DNA from 2 places in the Streptomyces sp. NBC_00400 genome. Region 2 is predicted to be linked to the other one. Evidence: riboswitches for the same ligand, from Rfam matches in the RefSeq annotation. Region 2 holds a riboswitch; the other holds the start of a gene.

Region 1 (8,389 bases), 2.9 Mb from region 2:
ACGAGGAGGTCGCCGACGAGCGTCACCCGATCGAGGCCGCGCCCGACGTCAAGGCCAAGGTCATGGCGGACTTCGCGGCGGGTGCCAAGGAGTCGCAGATCGGTCGCCGCAAGCTGGTCCGCAACACGATGTTCGGTGCGCTGGCCCTGGTGCCGCTCTCCGGTGTCGTCCTGCTGCGCGACCTCGGCCCGCTGCCCGGGAACAAGCTGCGCACCACGAACTGGAAGAAGGGCGTCCGGCTCGTCAACCAGTCCACCAACCTCCCGCTGCGTCCGGAGGACATCGCGGTCGGCTCCCTGACGTTCGCCAAGCCCGAGGGCCTGGAGGAGAACGACGAGGAGTTCGCCGAGAAGATCGCCAAGGACGCCCTGATGCTCGTGCGGATCCAGCCGCAGGACATCAAGGACAAGCACGAACTCTCCTGGTCGCACGAGGGCATCGTGGCGTACTCGAAGATCTGCACCCACGTGGGTTGCCCGATCAGCCTGTACGAGCAGCAGACGCACCACGTGCTCTGCCCGTGCCACCAGTCCACGTTCGACCTCTCTGACGGTGGTCGGGTGATCTTCGGTCCGGCCGGACACGCCCTGCCGCAGCTGCACATCACGGAGAAGGACGGCTTCCTGGAGGCCGCAAACGGCTTCGAGGAGCCCGTCGGCCCGAGCTTCTGGGAGCGCGGATGAGTAACGAGACAACCGCGACCAGCACACGCCGTGGCCCGGCGCCACGGGGCGAGCGGATCGCGGACTGGGCGGACGGACGGCTGGGCATCTACAGCCTCGCCAAGTCCAACATGCGCAAGATCTTCCCGGACCACTGGTCCTTCATGCTGGGTGAGGTCGCGCTCTACAGCTTCATCATCATCATCCTGACCGGTGTCTACCTGACGCTGTTCTTCCACCCGAGCATGGCCGAGGTGACCTATCACGGTTCCTATGTGCCCATGCAGGGAATCCGGATGACCCAGGCCTTCGAGTCGACGCTGGACATCAGCTTCGACGTGCGCGGCGGCCTGCTCATCCGCCAGATCCACCACTGGGCCGCGCTGGTCTTCCTGGCCGCGATGATGGTCCACATGATGCGGGTGTTCTTCACCGGTGCCTTCCGCAAGCCGCGCGAGGTCAACTGGCTGTTCGGCTTCCTGCTGTTCGTGCTGGGCATGTTCACCGGCTTCACCGGCTACTCGCTCCCCGACGACCTGCTCTCCGGCACCGGCGTGCGGTTCATCGAGGGCGTCATCCTGGCGATGCCGCTGGTCGGTTCGTACCTGCAGTTCTTCATCTTCGGCGGGGAGTTCCCGGGGCACGACATCATCCCGCGGTTCTTCACGGTGCACGTCCTGCTGCTGCCGGGCATCATGCTCGGCCTGCTGGTGGCGCACCTGATCCTGGTCTTCTACCACAAGCACACCCAGTTCCCGGGTGCCGGCAAGACCAACAACAACGTCGTGGGCATGCCGCTGCTGCCGGTCTACATGGCCAAGGCCGGAGGCTTCTTCTTCCTGGTCTTCGGTGTGATCGCCGCGATCGCCGCGATCGCCAGCATCAACCCGGTGTGGGCCATCGGCCCCTACCGCCCCGACCAGGTGTCCACCGGCGCCCAGCCCGACTGGTACATGGGCTTCGCCGAGGGTCTGGTGCGTGTCATGCCGGGCTGGGAGTGGAACTTCTGGGGCCACACCCTCAACCTGGGCGTGCTGATCCCGATCCTGGTCTTCCCGCTGGTCCTGGTCGCGATCGCGGTCTACCCGTTCGTCGAGTCCTGGGTCCGCGGTGACAAGCGCGAGCACCACATCCTGGACCGCCCGCGCAACGTCCCGACCCGTACCGGCTTCGGTGTGGCCTGGCTGGTCGCGTACTTCGTGATGCTGATCGGTGGCGGCAACGACCTGTGGGCCACCCACTTCCACCTGTCGATCAACTCGATCACCTGGTTCGTCCGGATCGCGTTCTTCGTCGGGCCGGTGCTGGCCTTCATCGCCACCAAGCGGATCTGCCTGGGTCTGCAGCGCCGCGACAAGGACAAGGTGCTGCACGGCCGCGAGTCCGGCATCATCAAGCGCCTGCCGCACGGTGAGTTCATCGAGGTCCACGAGCCGCTCGACCAGGAGCAGCTGCACGTGCTCACCCAGCACGAGCAGCCCACGCCGCTCGAGCTCGGCCCCGAGGTCGACGAGAACGGTGTGGCACGCAAGGTGTCGCGCTCGCAGAAGCTGCGGGCCAAGCTCTCCAAGACCTACTACGGCGAGGACAACGTCATCGCCAAGCCCACGGTCGAGGAGTACAAGGAGATCACCAGCGGCCACGGCCACCACTGATCACCTCGGCGCCTCATGGCGCACCGTAGGAGCACGCCACCCAGAGGGCCCCGTCCGTTGATCGGACGGGGCCCTCCGGCCTGCCCGGCGGCTCGATAGGGTGAACGCACAAGCAGGAGACAAATCAGGAGTGTGGACCATGAACGTTGCGACCCCCCTCGGCGGCGACAGCGTGGCGGCCCACACCTGGCCGGGCATCCTCAACGCCCTGCTCGACGGCCGGGACCTCGCCGCGGAGGACACCGCTTGGGCGATGGACCGGATCATGCGGGGCGAGGCCGGCGACGCCCAGATCGCCGGTTTCGCGGTGGCGCTGCGGGCCAAGGGCGAGACCGTCGCCGAGATCTCCGGGCTCGTCCGGACCATGTACGAGCACGCCCGGCTGATCGAGGTGCCGGGACCGAGCGTGGACATCGTCGGCACCGGCGGCGACGGCGCCAAGACGGTCAACATCTCCACGATGTCCTCGATCGTGGTGGCCGGCACCGGAGCGAAGGTCGTCAAGCACGGCAACCGCGCGGCCTCCTCGGCCAGCGGCGCCTCCGACGTGCTGGAGAAGCTCGGCGTCAATCTCGACCTCACCCCGCAGCGGGTCACCGAGGTCGCCCGAGAAGCGGGCATCACCTTCTGCTTCGCGGTGAAGTTCCACCCCGCGCTGCGGCACGTCGCCAACGCCCGGGGCCAGCTCGGCATCCGGACGACGTTCAACGTGCTGGGCCCACTGACCAACCCCGCGAAGGTCCGCGCCCAGGCGACCGGGGTCGCGGACGCCCGGATGGCGCCGATCCTGGCCGGGGTGCTCGCCGAGCGCGGCTCGTCGGCGCTGGTCTTCCGCGGTGACGACGGCCTGGACGAGCTGACCACCACCGCGACCTCCCGGGTCTGGATCGTCCGGGACGGCACGGTGCGCGAGGAGTCCTTCGACCCGCGGGACGTGGGCATCGACCTGGTGCCGGTGGAGGCGCTGCGCGGCGCGGACGCGTCGTACAACGCGGAGGTGGCCCGCCGGCTGCTGGACGGGGAGACCGGCCCGGTGCGCGATGCGGTGCTGCTGAACTCCGCGGCGGCGCTGGTCGCGCTGGAGCCCTCCGACGCCCCGCTGGCCGAGCAGATCCGGGCCGGTATCGACAAAGCCGCCGCCGCGATCGACTCGGGGGCGGCGCGGCAGGCCCTGGAGCGCTGGGTGACCGCCAGCAACACCTGAGCGCCCGGTGACACAGAGTGTGACGCAAGCCCCGTTCCGCCATCCGGACCGGGGCTTGCGTGATGTTGCCCGTATGGCATGATTCTGCGCAGGTCACGAGTGACAGCGATGCAGGCCCCGGCCCGCTGTCCGGCAACCCTCCTTCCGTGGCGGGGTGCCCCGGGTGATGACCAGGCCGTAGGCAGCGAGGTCTGCGGCAAGCGCGGATCCCTCGCCAGGGATCCTGGTCCCCGAGGGAGAACTTCCGTGAATCAGCGAATGCGATAGGGCTCGACGGCCCCTTTTCCGCATCCCTTTTTCCTTTCCGCTGCGGCGTCCTGCCGTGCGCTGTGCGCGCACCTGACGCGTTCCGCCCCGCAGCGAATTCACTTACTTCTTACGGGAGTTCGCCATGTCCGTTTCCGCCGTTGCCGCCGACCGCTCCGTCTGTGCCCCGCTGCCCGTCCTCGGCCGGGACGTCCGCGTCCCGCTGGTGACCGGCGGCGAGGTCGACTACGCCGCGCTGGACTACGCCGCCAGCGCCCCCGCGCTGCAGCGGGTCTGGGACGACGTGGCGGCCTACGCCCCGTACTACGGCAGCGTGCACCGCGGCGCCGGGTACCTCTCGCAGCTCTCCACCGACCTCTTCGAGAACAGCCGCCGGACCATCGCGGAGTTCCTGGGGTGCGGAGACGAGGATCAGGTGGTCTTCACTCGCTCGACCACGGACTCGCTGAACCTCCTCGCGGCGGTACTCCCCGAGAACACCCGGGTGTTCGTCTTCGAGACCGAGCACCACGCCTCGCTGCTGCCGTGGGAGCAGCGCGCGGACGTCACCGTGACCTACCTCAACGCGCCGCGCACCCCGCAGCAGGCGGTGGACACCCTGGAGAAGGCGCTGGCCGAGCGCGACCCCTACGGCCCGGCGCTGGTCTGTGTGACCGGTGCGTCGAACGTGACCGGTGAGCTGTGGCCGGTGCGGGAGCTGGCGGCCGCCGCGCACGCGCACGGTGCGCGGATCGTGCTGGACGCGGCTCAGCTCGTCCCGCATCACCCCGTGGACATCGCGGAGCTGGACGTCGACTGGGTCGCCTTCTCCGGCCACAAGCTGTACGCCCCGTTCGGCGCCGGTGTGCTGGCCGGCCGCGCGGACTGGCTGCAGGACGCCGCCCCGTATCTGGCCGGCGGCGGCGCCAGCCGCAAGGTCTCCCGGCGCACGGACGGCGGGGTGGACGTCGAGTGGCACACCACCGCCGCCCGTCACGAGGCCGGTTCGCCCAACGTCATCGGCGCCTACGCCATCGCCTCGGCCTGCCAGGCCCTGACCGAGGCCGGTTTCGAGGACCTGGCCGCCCGCGAGCAGGTGCTGATCACCCGGGTGCGGGAGGGCCTGGCCGAGGTGCCCGAGGTGAACGTGCTCTCGCTCTTCGGCGAGGACGCGGCGCGGGTGGGCGTCTTCTCCTTCGTCGTCGAGGGCTGGAACAGCTCGCACTTCGCCGCGGCGCTGTCGGCGGAGTACGGCATCGGCGTCCGCGACGGCCTGTTCTGCGCGCACCCCCTCGTCCGCACCCTCCTGGGCAGCGAACCGCAGGACCCGGGAGAGTGCGGCGCCCCGGAGGCGGCCCCCGGCGAGCGCTCCCTGAACGCCATCCGCGTCAGCGTGGGCGTTGGCACGCCGGATGAGCACGTCGAACGCTTTGTCCGAGCGGTCAAGGAACTGGTCGCGAACGGCGCCCGCTGGAACTACCAGACGGAGGACGGCCGTTGCGTTCCCGCGCGAAGCGCGGTTTGAATCCCACGTTTTTGGCTTTCCCGCCGTGGTGGTTTCTCGCCGTTGCGCCTGGCGGCGGGCCAGGTCCGCTGCGCGGGGCTGTGGGTGCGGTGACGGGCCTGCGGGGCCGGTGTGTGGGACTGCTTCGCTTTACGTCCCACACACCGGCCCCTCCGGCCCGTCCCCTCCCGTGGGTGAGTAAGTGAACGTGGGTGGGGGCGGGCCACGGTTGTAGCCGTGCGGCCCCTACTGGTCATTCAGGGCAACCCATTTTCATGGGATCACGAGGCGCACTAGACCACCTGGATGCACCCCCACCTGGCCTTTTCTCACCCCCAACGGGAGGGGACGGGCCGGAGCGGGTGGGGTGCCGGACGTAAAGCGAAGCAGTCCGGCACCCCACCCGCGGAGGTCCGTCACCGCACCCCGACAGCCCCGCGCAGCGGACCGGCCCGCCGCAGGCGCAATGGCGAGAAAGCCAAAAACGGGCCGAGGCAAAGCGCAGCGAACCGGCCCGCCGCAGGCGAAAAGAAGAGAAACCCCCACGGCGGGAAAGCCGAAAACGCAGGAAAAGACACTCGCTACGCGTCGAGCCCAATCGCAAAGGCAGCCTCAAGGTCATGCTGCGAATACGTGCGGAACGCAATATGCGTCTCGGTGGAGGCGACGCCGGGGACCTTGCTGATGCGGCCGGGGATGACGTCCGCGAGGTCGTCGTGGGCGGCGACCCGCACCATGGCGATCAGGTCGTGGGCGCCGGTGACCGAGTAGACCTCGCTGACCCCTTCCAGCGCGGCGATCTTCTCGGCGATCTCCGGGATCTGGTCCACGTTGGTCTTGATGAGCACGATCGACGTGATCACGGCTGGCTCTCTCCCTCGGTCGCCCGGTCATCTCCCCTGGTGGCCCCCACACTATCCCTCCGGTAGCGGGCCCAGGCGTACAGGAAGCCGAGCGTGAAGCCGATGACATGGGCGAGGTAGGCGACGCCGGGACCGCGGGGGTCGTCCTGCGCGGCCTGCCACTGGAGGAAGAACCAGAACAGCAGCACGATCCAGGCGGGGAAGCGCAGCGGCAGGAAGAAGAGGAACGGGAAGAGGCTGGTGACCCGGGCCGTGGGGAACAGGAAGAGGAAGGCGCCGAGGACTCCGGAGATCGACCCGGAGGCGCCCACCAGTGTCTGCCCCGAGGCGGCGTGGGCGGCCGCGTAGCCGAGCAGCGCCAGGTAGCCGATGATGAGGTAGAAGGCGGTGAACGGCAGCCTGCCCATACGTGTCTCGGCCATGGCGCCGAAGACGTACAGGAACAGCACGTTGCCGAGCAGGTGCAGCCAGCTGCCGTGCACGAATAACGCGGTGAGCGGGGTGATCAGCGCCCGCAGCGAACCGCTCCACAGCTCCAGTGGGATCACGCCCCACCGCTCGAAATAAGCGGTCTGGGCCTTGAGCAGGGCCTCGCCGGTGCCGTATATCCGGTTCAGGCCGGAGGCGGGGCCGATCACGAAGACCGCGCAGCACAGGCCGATCAGCACATTCGTCATCCGCGAGAACACCGCGGCCAGCGACCGGGTGGGGTGCGGAGGGCGGGGGAGGAGACCGGACGAGCGGGGTGAACGGGGTGAAGGGGCCGGCGCCGTCATGAGGTGATCATGACCCAATGCGGGCAATCAGGACAGAGTGCCTCGCCGCGTCCCGGCACCTGGGCGGGCCCGCACCGGCCCCCCATCAGGCCGTAGGGTTACGGGCAGTACTTTGCGTACTTCCGCGATCCGACGGCGCACCGCGTGAACCGCGCAGCAGCACGACACCGATGAGCACGAAAGAGGACGACACGATGGCTGTTCCCCTGCCGACGGACGGGACCCGGTGGCGCTGCACGCTGTGCGGCAACCTCACCCGGTTCGACGTGACGCGCCGGTCCAAGGTCGTGGAGTACGTCCACCTGGACCTGGCCGGGGCGCCGACGGTGGAGGAGCGCGAGGTCCTGAGTGAGAGCATCGAGTCCGTGCGCTGCCGCTGGTGCAATGCGGTCGACCAGATCGAGCTGGTCGACCGCCCGGGCGCGAACGCCTGAGATCGGAGCGATGCAGCCGTGGTGGACCGTCCAGAAGGGGAGCCGGGGGGTCGGCGTGACGACGCACCCGAGAGTGCGGCGGACGACGTGCTCGACCGTCCGCTGCCCGAGGGCGTACGGCGTCGGGTCGTGGCGCTCACCGCGGAGTCGTTCGGCGCGCTGACCCTCGCCGAACTCCCGCCCCCGCTGCGGCAGTACGCCCGGTTCACCCCGACTCGTCGGGCCAAATTCGCCGGAAATGCGATGGCCGCGGCGCTGGAGAGCGACGCGGTCTTCCGGCAGCGGATCGCGGGCAAGCTGCGCGAGGCGCAGTCGGAGCTCGCCGAGGCGCTGGAGCACGGCACCCCGCCCGCGGCCGCGGATCCGCTCGATGTCGCGGCGGCCGCCTATGTGCTGCGCCCCGAGGGCTGGGTCAAGCTCGTCGCGGCGGCCGGTGAGGAGGCGCAGCGGGCGCGCGCCGAGCGGGCCGGCGAGGAGGCCGAACGCGAGCTGGCCAGGCTGCGCGAGGAGCTGGCGCAGGCGCGCGGCGAGGCCCGTACGGAGGCCGACCGGATCCGGGTGGATCTGGATGCGGTCCGCAAGGAGAACGAGTCCCTGCGGCGCAAGCTGCGCAGCGCGCTGAGCGACGTCAAGCGCGGTGAGGCCGCGGTGCGCAAGGCCGAGGCCGCCGTGACGGACGTGCGGGACCGGGCGGCCACGGAGAAGACCGCGGCGGACAGTGAGGTGCGCCGGCTCAAGGCCCGGATCGCCGAGGCGGAGACGGCGTTGGAGACCAGCCGGCGCTCCGCCCGTGAGGGCCGCAGCGTCGAGGACATGCGGCTGCGGCTGCTGCTGGACACGGTCCTGGACGCGGCGCAGGGGCTGCGCCGCGAGCTGGCGCTGCCGCCCGCCAGCGTCCATCCGGCGGACACCGTCGAGGCGGTCGCGCCGGGACGGATGACGCCCAAGGACATCGCGACGCGGGCGCTGTCGGAGATGGACCCGGCGCTGCTCGACCAGCTTCTGGCGCTGCCGCAGGCGCATTTGGTGGTGGATGGCTACAACG
Region 2 (8,389 bases):
GCGTACGTACTTCTCACGTACGGCACGGGACAACGCCTGGTGGATGGCCTTATGCGCCGGGAACGTTCCGCTGACCGACGACGCGAGTGACGCCCCGCCCCCCGCCGCAGACCCGCCACGCCCACACGTCCGCACCCGCCAACCGCAGTCCCCCGGCTACGCCACCCTCGCCGCCCTCGGCCGCGCCGAACCCCGTATGACGCTGTCGGCTGCCGACTGCGCGTCCCTCGAAGCGTTCGCGGAGGAATGGCTGGCGCGCGGCGCGACCCGCGACCAGCTGCTGTCCGCCCTGACCTCCGGGCTGCCGCCACACATCCACCACCCGGGCCGACTCGCCCGCTCCCGGCTGCTCGCCAAAATGCCGCCGGAAGCCACGGAAACGGGAGCAGGTGAACCGGGAGCGCGCGGCCAGGCCGACCGGCCGTCCTCCATGCCCCTCCGGATCATGGAGTGCACCGTCTGCCGCGCCCCCGGTCGGCCCGAAGCGCTTCCCGGCGGGGTCTGCGGCCCCTGCCGGGGCGAGGCCCCACCGGACGACCGGCGGCGTCGTGCCGCGGAGGCGACGGCCTCCCAAGTCCGCGCCCAAGTGGAGCATTTGCGTGCGGTCGCACGGCCACCGGCACCCAGCCGCAGTGGAGCCGCCGCCGGCCGACCGTGATCCTGCCGCATCGTGGCGCGGCTGTCAGTAGCAGTCAGTAGGGTCGGGGCCATGCTGATCCGATTACGGCGCCCCTGGCGCGCCAGACTGATCGTGGCCCTCACGGTTCTCGTACTGGCCGCCGGCGGGGTGGCACTGATCCTGTGGGGTGAGACACCGCCCCCGTTCCCACCGCTGCCCGGGACGCACGGCTCCGCGCCGCACGGCAATGTCGTGATCCAGGCCGTCTTCGAAAGCACCCTCGACCGCGACACCCCGCCCGCACCGGCCACCCTCTGCGGCGCCGTGATGCTGGCCCTGGCGGGGGCCTTGTGCCTCGCGGGCTGCCTCATCGTCCGCCGCCGACAGCAGGAGCCCGCGGGCTGACGACAGGACCGAGGGCGAGGAACCTACCCGCAAGCGCTCGGTAGCCAGTTGGTCGCGCCCACCACTTCGCGCGCTATGTCGACCACGGCACGTCCGTCGGTCGTCACGCGCATCGTGTCCAAGGGCATCTGCGCATCCAGAATCCGCGCCTTGCGGGCGCTGCCCGCCAACTCATGCTCCAGCTCCGAGCCCAGTTCCCGACCGGTCAGCCGCTCACGAGCGGTGGCATCGGACGCGGTCAGCACCACTCGCACGATCCTGACATGCGCACCCATGGCACGGCGGAACATGCCCTCGTTCTCGGCCAGAACGCTCACCGTGTTGGTGTAGATCAAACGGCGGTACCCGAGCTCGGCGTAGTTCGACCAGAGCGCCGTCAGATTGCGCTCGGCGATCTTCCTGCGGCAGGGGTCCCCCTCCGGAGCCGGATGGACCTGCCCCATGAAGTCACCCTCGATCACGCAGTGCGCCACCCTCACAGCACGCAGACGCGCCGAGACCTCCCACCCCACCGTGGTCTTGCCGACGCCGGCGCGCCCTCCGATGAGCAATACCTCTGCCTGATCCATCACTGCCCCCTGCCCCTGCCCCCTGCCCCCGCACTCTGCCACCGAGCAGTCGAACCGCGCGAACCAATTGTGCGCGGTTCAGGGGGACGGTCCCTAGCCGATCCGTTCGGCCAGAGCGACGATGATTCCCGAGGGGCCGCGGAGGTTGCAGAGTCGGTAGCTGTTCTCGTACTGCGCGACCTCGCCGAGGAGTTCGGCGCCATGGCGGCGCAGGCGGGTGATCGTGTCGTCGATGTCGTCGACGGCGAACATGACACGGTGCAGGCCCAGGGTGTGGGGTGGCGGGTTGGGCGGTCCGGAAGTGATCGCCGCGGGGGCGTGAAACTTCGTCAGCTCCAGCTTGCCGTGGCCGTCCGGGGTGCGCATCATCGCGATGGCGCTGCGGACCCCGTCGAGGCCGACCATTTGGTCTGCGCAGACTCCCTCGATCTGCGCTTCGCCTTCCAGCTCCATGCCGAGCTCGGTGAAGAAGGCGATGGCCGCCTCCAGGTCGTCGACGACGATGCCTACGTTGTCCATCCGCTGAATCGCCACGGGGTGCTCCTTTTCCGTCACACAGTCCGGTCTGGTTCGTCACGCAGTCCGGTCTGGCCATTGGTACCCCTGGGACGGAGCCGGCGCCGCATTCTCGACAGCCGGAAGTGTCGATGTTGCCGCGCTTCACCTTGCGCCAGCACCTAGCCGCAGAGGACGCCGGGCGATCCCCGAAAACGCCGCCGGGGCGGCACCCCCTGGGAGGAGGGTGCCGCCCCGACGTACGTCTGGACGTGTGGTCCGGGAGGACCAGCGTCTGATCCGCGAGGGATCAGAAGTCCATGTCACCGCCCGGCATGCCGCCCGGAGCGCCGCCGGCAGCGGCCTTCTCCGGCTTGTCGGCGATGACGGCCTCGGTGGTGAGGAACAGCGCCGCGATGGAGGCGGCGTTCTGCAGCGCGGAGCGCGTGACCTTGGCCGGGTCGATGATGCCTTCGGCGATCATGTCGACGTAGTCGCCGGTCGCGGCGTTGAGGCCGTGACCCACGGGCAGGTTGCGCACCTTCTCCACCACAACGCCGCCCTCAAGGCCGCCGTTGACGGAGATCTGCTTCAGCGGGGCCTCCAGCGCGAGCTTCACGGCGTTGGCGCCGGTGGCCTCGTCACCGTCGAGGTCCAGCTTCTCGAAGACCGAGGAGGCCTGGAGCAGGGCCACGCCACCGCCGGCGACGATGCCCTCTTCGACGGCCGCCTTCGCGTTGCGAACGGCGTCCTCGATGCGGTGCTTGCGCTCCTTGAGCTCGACCTCGGTGGCGGCACCGGCCTTGATGACGGCCACGCCGCCGGCCAGCTTCGCCAGACGCTCCTGGAGCTTCTCGCGGTCGTAGTCCGAGTCGCTGTTCTCGATCTCGGCGCGGATCTGGTTGACCCGGCCCTGGACCTGCTCGCTGTCACCGGCACCGTCGACGATGGTGGTCTCGTCCTTGGTGATGACGACCTTGCGGGCGCGGCCGAGCAGTTCGAGACCGGCGTTCTCCAGCTTGAGGCCGACCTCCTCGGAGATGACGGTGCCACCGGTGAGGATGGCGATGTCGCCGAGCATGGCCTTGCGGCGGTCACCGAAGCCCGGGGCCTTGACGGCGACGGACTTGAAGGTGCCACGGATCTTGTTGACGACCAGGGTCGACAGGGCCTCGCCCTCGACGTCCTCGGCGATGATCAGCAGCGGCTTGCCCGACTGCATGACCTTCTCCAGGAGCGGGAGCAGGTCCTTCACGTTGCTGATCTTCGAGTTGACGATCAGGATGTACGGGTCGTCGAGCGCGGCTTCCATGCGCTCCATGTCGGTCGCGAAGTACGCCGAGATGTAGCCCTTGTCGAAGCGCATACCCTCGGTGAGTTCCAGCTCCAGACCGAAGGTCTGGGACTCCTCGACGGTGATGACGCCTTCCTTGCCGACCTTGTCCATGGCCTCGGCGATCAGCTCGCCGATCTGGGTGTCAGCGGCGGAGATGGAGGCGGTCGAAGCGATCTGCTCCTTGGTCTCCACGTCCTTGGCCTGCTCCAGCAGGGCGGCGGAGACGGCCTCGACGGCACGCTCGATGCCGCGCTTGAGGGCCATCGGGTTGGCGCCGGCGGCGACGTTGCGCAGGCCCTCGCGGACCAGAGCCTGGGCCAGGACGGTCGCGGTCGTCGTGCCGTCACCGGCGACGTCGTCCGTCTTCTTCGCGACCTCCTTGACCAGCTCGGCGCCGATCTTCTCGTACGGGTCCTCGAGCTCGATCTCCTTGGCGATGGATACACCATCGTTGGTGATCGTGGGGGCGCCCCACTTCTTCTCGAGGACGACGTTGCGGCCCTTGGGGCCGAGGGTGACCTTGACGGCGTCGGCGAGCTGGTTCATCCCGCGCTCGAGACCGCGCCGTGCCTCCTCGTCGAACGCGATGATCTTGGCCATGTGAAGTGGTCCTCCCGGACTGGGGTGGATTGCTCCGGACCTGGCTGGCGCCCGCGACGGACGACCTGCAGACCTGCGTGGTTCCTTGCCCCACCCGGCCTACGGGCCTCACCGACCCGGTCCTTCTTTGTCACTCTCACTGGGAGAGTGCTAACGCAATGATTAGCACTCGCACCCCTTGAGTGCAAGGCGGCTTCGAAGATGCCTCCCATCGGGGTGGCGCCCGAGTGGCGGGTGGGTGACGGGTGAGCGCAGGCCCCCGGGGCCGCCCACCTGCCCGGCCGTCCGCCACCCCGCCCACCGTCCGCTGCCCACTGTCCGCCAACAGCGGACAGCCGCCGACCGCCGGCGAACAATGAACAATGAACAAACAGACAGCAGAAGGCCCGCACCCCTCAGGGGTACGGGCCTTCACTACGCAGCAGTCGGTCGGCGCCTCAGCCGGCCACCCGGACCATGTCCGCCTGCGGTCCCTTCTGGCCCTGCGAGATCTCGAACTCGACCCGCTGACCCTCCTCAAGGGTGCGGTAACCGTCCATCTGGATCGCGCTGTAGTGGACGAAAACATCCGCACCACCGTCGACCGCGATGAAGCCGTACCCCTTCTCCGCGTTGAACCACTTGACGGTGCCCTGAGCCATGCCTAACTCCCCTATTACTGGCCCTTGCGCAGGACCGCACTCCGCGGACCCGGGTCAGACCTCACCCCATGAAAGCCCTGTGGGGTGTGCGCCGGAACGCGTCGACCGCCGCTGAATGTATCTGCACAGATGCCCAGCGCAACAGGTCAATCGGACGAGAAATCTGGGGCCGGAGAATCGGCTATATGCGGCGAAATCCCGGTTCTCCCGGGCAAGTCGGGCCGGGCATAGCTCACCTAAGCGACAAATGTTGCCCACACTTTGGGCACAACTGACCGCGATCTCATATGCGTTCGGCACACGCGCGCGCTATAGCGGAGGGGTATCACCCCAATGGTATCTCCTTTCACAACATGGAATTGCCCCGTCCGCTTTCTGGCGGACGGGGCAATTCCGGTCAAGCAGGCCAAGAATTGGCGCAAATCAGCAGCCTCCGGCGACCGCCGGAATGATCGAGACGCCCGCACCGTCCGGGGTCGGCGTCTCAAGGCCCTGCTCGAAGCGCACATCGTCGTCGTTGACGTAGACGTTCACGAAGCGGCGCAGCTTGCCGGCGTCGTCGAGCACACGGGCGGCGATGCCCTGGTGGTTCTGCTCCAGGTCGGCGATCACCTCGGAGAGGGTCGCGCCCTCGGCGGCGACCTCGGCCTGGCCGCCGGTGTACGTGCGGAGGATGGTGGGGATGCGGACCTTCACGCTCATGGTTCTGCCTTCCGGGTATTGCGGAGTACGAGTTCGGGGACGGTGGCCGGCCTCGTGGCGGACGGGCCGGCAGCCTCGCGGCGGAGGTGGCGCGGCCCCGTGCGCGGACGGGGCCGGCGGCCTCAGCCGGCCAGGCCGGCCGCGCGGAACGCGTCCAGGTCCGGACGGATCGTGGCCGTGGGCCCGGAGGTCGGGGCGACCGCGTCCAGCGTCTTGAGGCCGTCACCGGTGTTCAGGACGACGGTCGTCAGGGACGGGTCGAGCACACCGTCCTCGATCAGCTTCTTGGTCACGCCGACGGTCACCCCGCCCGCGGTCTCCGCGAAGATGCCTTCCGTCCTGGCCAGCAGCTTGATCGCGTCCACGATCTGCTCGTCGTTGACGTCCTCGACGGCGCCGCCCGTGCGGCGGGCGATGTCGAGCACGTACGGGCCGTCGGCCGGGTTGCCGATCGCCAGCGACTTGGCGATGGTCTTCGGCTTCTGCGGGCGCACCACGTCCTGCCCGGCCTTGAAGGCCGTGGACACCGGGGAGCAGCCCTCCGCCTGGGCACCGAAGATCTTGTACGGCTTGTCCTCGACCAGGCCGAGGGCGATCAGCTCCTTGAGCCCCTTGTCGATCTTCGTGAGCTGCGAGCCGGACGCGATCGGGATGACGATCTGGTCCGGGAGCCGCCAGCCCAGCTGCTCGCAGATCTCGTACGCGAGGGTCTTGGAACCCTCGCCGTAGTAGGGGCGCAGATTGACGTTGACGAAGCCCCAGCCCTCGCCGAGCGGGTCGCCGATGAGCTCGGAGCAGAAGCGGTTGACGTCGTCGTAGTTGCCCTCGATGCCGACCAGGTCACCGCCGTAGACCGCGGCCATGACGACCTTGCCGGCCTCCAGGTCGTGCGGGATGAACACGCAGGACTGGAAACCGGCGCGGCGCGCCGCGGCGCCGACCGCACCGGCAAGGTTGCCGGTCGAGGAGCAGGAGAGGGTGGTGAAGCCGAAGGCGCGGGCGGCCTCGACGGCGATCGCCACGACGCGGTCCTTGAAGGAGTGCGTCGGGTTGCCCGAGTCGTCCTTGACGTACAGACCGCCGGTGACGCCCAGCTCGGCGGCGAGCCGGTCGGCCTGGACGAGCTTGGTGAAGCCGGGGTTCAGGTTGGGCTTGTCGGCGACGTCGGCGGGGACGGGCAGCAGCGGGGCGTAGCGCCAGATGTTGTCCGGACCGGCCTCGATCTGCTTCCGCAGGCCCTCGGGGTCGCCGCTCGGCAGGTCGTACGCGACTTCGAGCGGCCCGAAACATTCCTGGCACGCGAAGATCGGGCCGAGCGCGAAGCGCTGTCCGCACTCGCGGCAGGACAGGGCTGCGGCGGGGCCCAGAGCGACGGTGGGGGTGTTTTCGGTGACTTGCACAGCCATGGAGGCGAGGCCCTTTCTCCTCATCTTCCTCGCGGCGAATCTCGCCACGAGACGGATTTGGCACCTTCCCTAGCCGGGAGCCTCGCGCGCGGGACGATCATCGTCCTTGCGGCAAGACCGGCTGGAGGGTTGCCGGGGCTTCAACGGGCCGTATCCCTCTGCCCCTCTGGATGAGCGGTATGGCGCTGGGCCGAAACCCAGGCGTTTGTGGCGCGGACCCCGACATGCGACGGTCATCCGCGTTGTTCAAGACTGTAACCGACGGCACTGACGGTTGAGATAGTCGTCCGAACCGCGAGATGGATCACAAGGCCGCCGATCCGGCGGCGACCGAGGAGTCGTAGACGTGCTGGAAGAGGTGGAGCGCTGGCTGAGCAGCCGCTCCTGGTCCGCCGCGGACCGCCCGCTGGGGCAGCTGCTGGAGGCGAAGCACCGGACGGGCCGCACGGTCAGTGTCGTACTGCCCGCCCTCGACGAGGAGGCCACGGTCGGGGCGATCGTGGCGGTGATCCGCGCCGAGCTGATGACCGGCGCGGTCCCGCTCGTCGATGAGCTGATCGTGCTGGACTCCGGCTCCACCGACCGCACCGCCGAGGCCGCCGCGGCGGCCGGCGCCCGGGTCGTCCCCCGCGACAGCGTCCTGCCGCGGCTGCCGGCCCTCCCCGGCAAGGGCGAGGTGCTGTGGCGTTCCCTGCTGGCCACCACCGGCGACATCGTCTGCTTCATCGACGCCGACCTGCGCGAATTCTCCTCCTCCTTCGTCTCCGGGATCGTCGGCCCGCTGCTGACCGATCCCGACATCCAGTTCGTGAAGGCGATGTACGACCGTCCGCTGGAGACCGGGGTCGAAGGCGCCGGGGCCGGCCAGGGCGGCCGGGTGACCGAGCTGGTGGCCCGCCCCCTCCTCAATCTCCACTGGCCGCAGCTGGCCGGCTTCGTCCAGCCGCTGGGCGGCGAGTACGCGGCCCGCCGCTCCCTCCTGGAACGCCTCCCCTTCCCCGTCGGCTACGGCGTCGAGCTCGGCCTGCTCGTCGACGCCCTGCACACCGTCGGCCTCGACGCCCTCGCCCAGGTCGACGTCGGCGTCCGCAAACACCGCCACCAGGACGGCCAGGCCCTCGGCCGGATGGCCGCCGCGATCTACCGCACCGCCCAACTCCGCCTGACCCGCGGCCACTTGGTACGCCCCCGGCTCACCCAGTTCGACCGCGGCGACGACGGCTTCGTCCCCCGCACGACGGACGTGGACACCGAGGAGCGCCCCCCGATGGCCGAAATCCCGGAGTATGCGGAGCGGCGGGCGGCGTGAGGGCCCGCGCAGCCTGAGCGCTCAGGCGTCGAAGTCGTACTCCAGCACGTAGGCGGACGAGTCAAGGATCATCTCGTTGACCTCGACGGTCCGCCCGTCCGCGGTCACGGCCGTGCGGCTGATGAGGATGACGGGCGTGCCCGCCGGAAGGCGCAGCCGGTCGGCCTCCTCCGGCGTCGGCATGCGTGAGCGCACCTCTTCCCTGAAGCGGGCGGGCCCCGCACCCAGCTCGGCGAGCCGGGCGTAGGTGCCGCCGGCCCCGGTATCCGGCTGCGTGATCGCCGATCCCGCGACAAGAGCAGCGGGG

Evidence for each region. Region 2 has a riboswitch for S-adenosylmethionine ahead of thrC (threonine synthase). Riboswitches for the same ligand answer to the same signal wherever they lie in the genome.
Region 1: another riboswitch for S-adenosylmethionine. It lies ahead of OHS81_RS27185 (aminotransferase class V-fold PLP-dependent enzyme); the one in region 2 lies ahead of thrC (threonine synthase).

What each region holds. Positions count from the first base shown of each region.
Region 1 covers NZ_CP107940.1:6,208,071-6,216,459, forward strand. Annotated here, with positions in the region: gene qcrA (cytochrome bc1 complex Rieske iron-sulfur subunit) at 1-683, shown strand, start outside; gene qcrB (cytochrome bc1 complex cytochrome b subunit) at 680-2,317, shown strand; gene trpD (anthranilate phosphoribosyltransferase) at 2,457-3,521, shown strand; SAM riboswitch class IV at 3,613-3,730, shown strand; gene OHS81_RS27185 (aminotransferase class V-fold PLP-dependent enzyme) at 3,913-5,292, shown strand; gene OHS81_RS27190 (Lrp/AsnC family transcriptional regulator) at 5,853-6,134, opposite strand; gene OHS81_RS27195 (rhomboid family intramembrane serine protease) at 6,131-6,811, opposite strand; gene OHS81_RS27200 (hypothetical protein) at 7,105-7,344, shown strand; gene OHS81_RS27205 (NYN domain-containing protein) at 7,363-8,389, shown strand, end outside.
Region 2 covers NZ_CP107940.1:3,281,359-3,289,747, forward strand. Annotated here, with positions in the region: gene OHS81_RS14335 (hypothetical protein) at 1-658, shown strand, start outside; gene OHS81_RS14340 (hypothetical protein) at 710-1,024, shown strand; gene OHS81_RS14345 (AAA family ATPase) at 1,048-1,593, opposite strand; gene OHS81_RS14350 (VOC family protein) at 1,687-2,127, opposite strand; gene groL (chaperonin GroEL) at 2,399-4,024, opposite strand; gene OHS81_RS14360 (cold-shock protein) at 4,462-4,665, opposite strand; gene OHS81_RS14365 (MoaD/ThiS family protein) at 5,089-5,367, opposite strand; gene thrC (threonine synthase) at 5,490-6,773, opposite strand; SAM riboswitch class I at 6,791-6,950, opposite strand; gene OHS81_RS14375 (glucosyl-3-phosphoglycerate synthase) at 7,120-8,082, shown strand; gene OHS81_RS14380 (GntR family transcriptional regulator) at 8,104-8,389, opposite strand, start outside.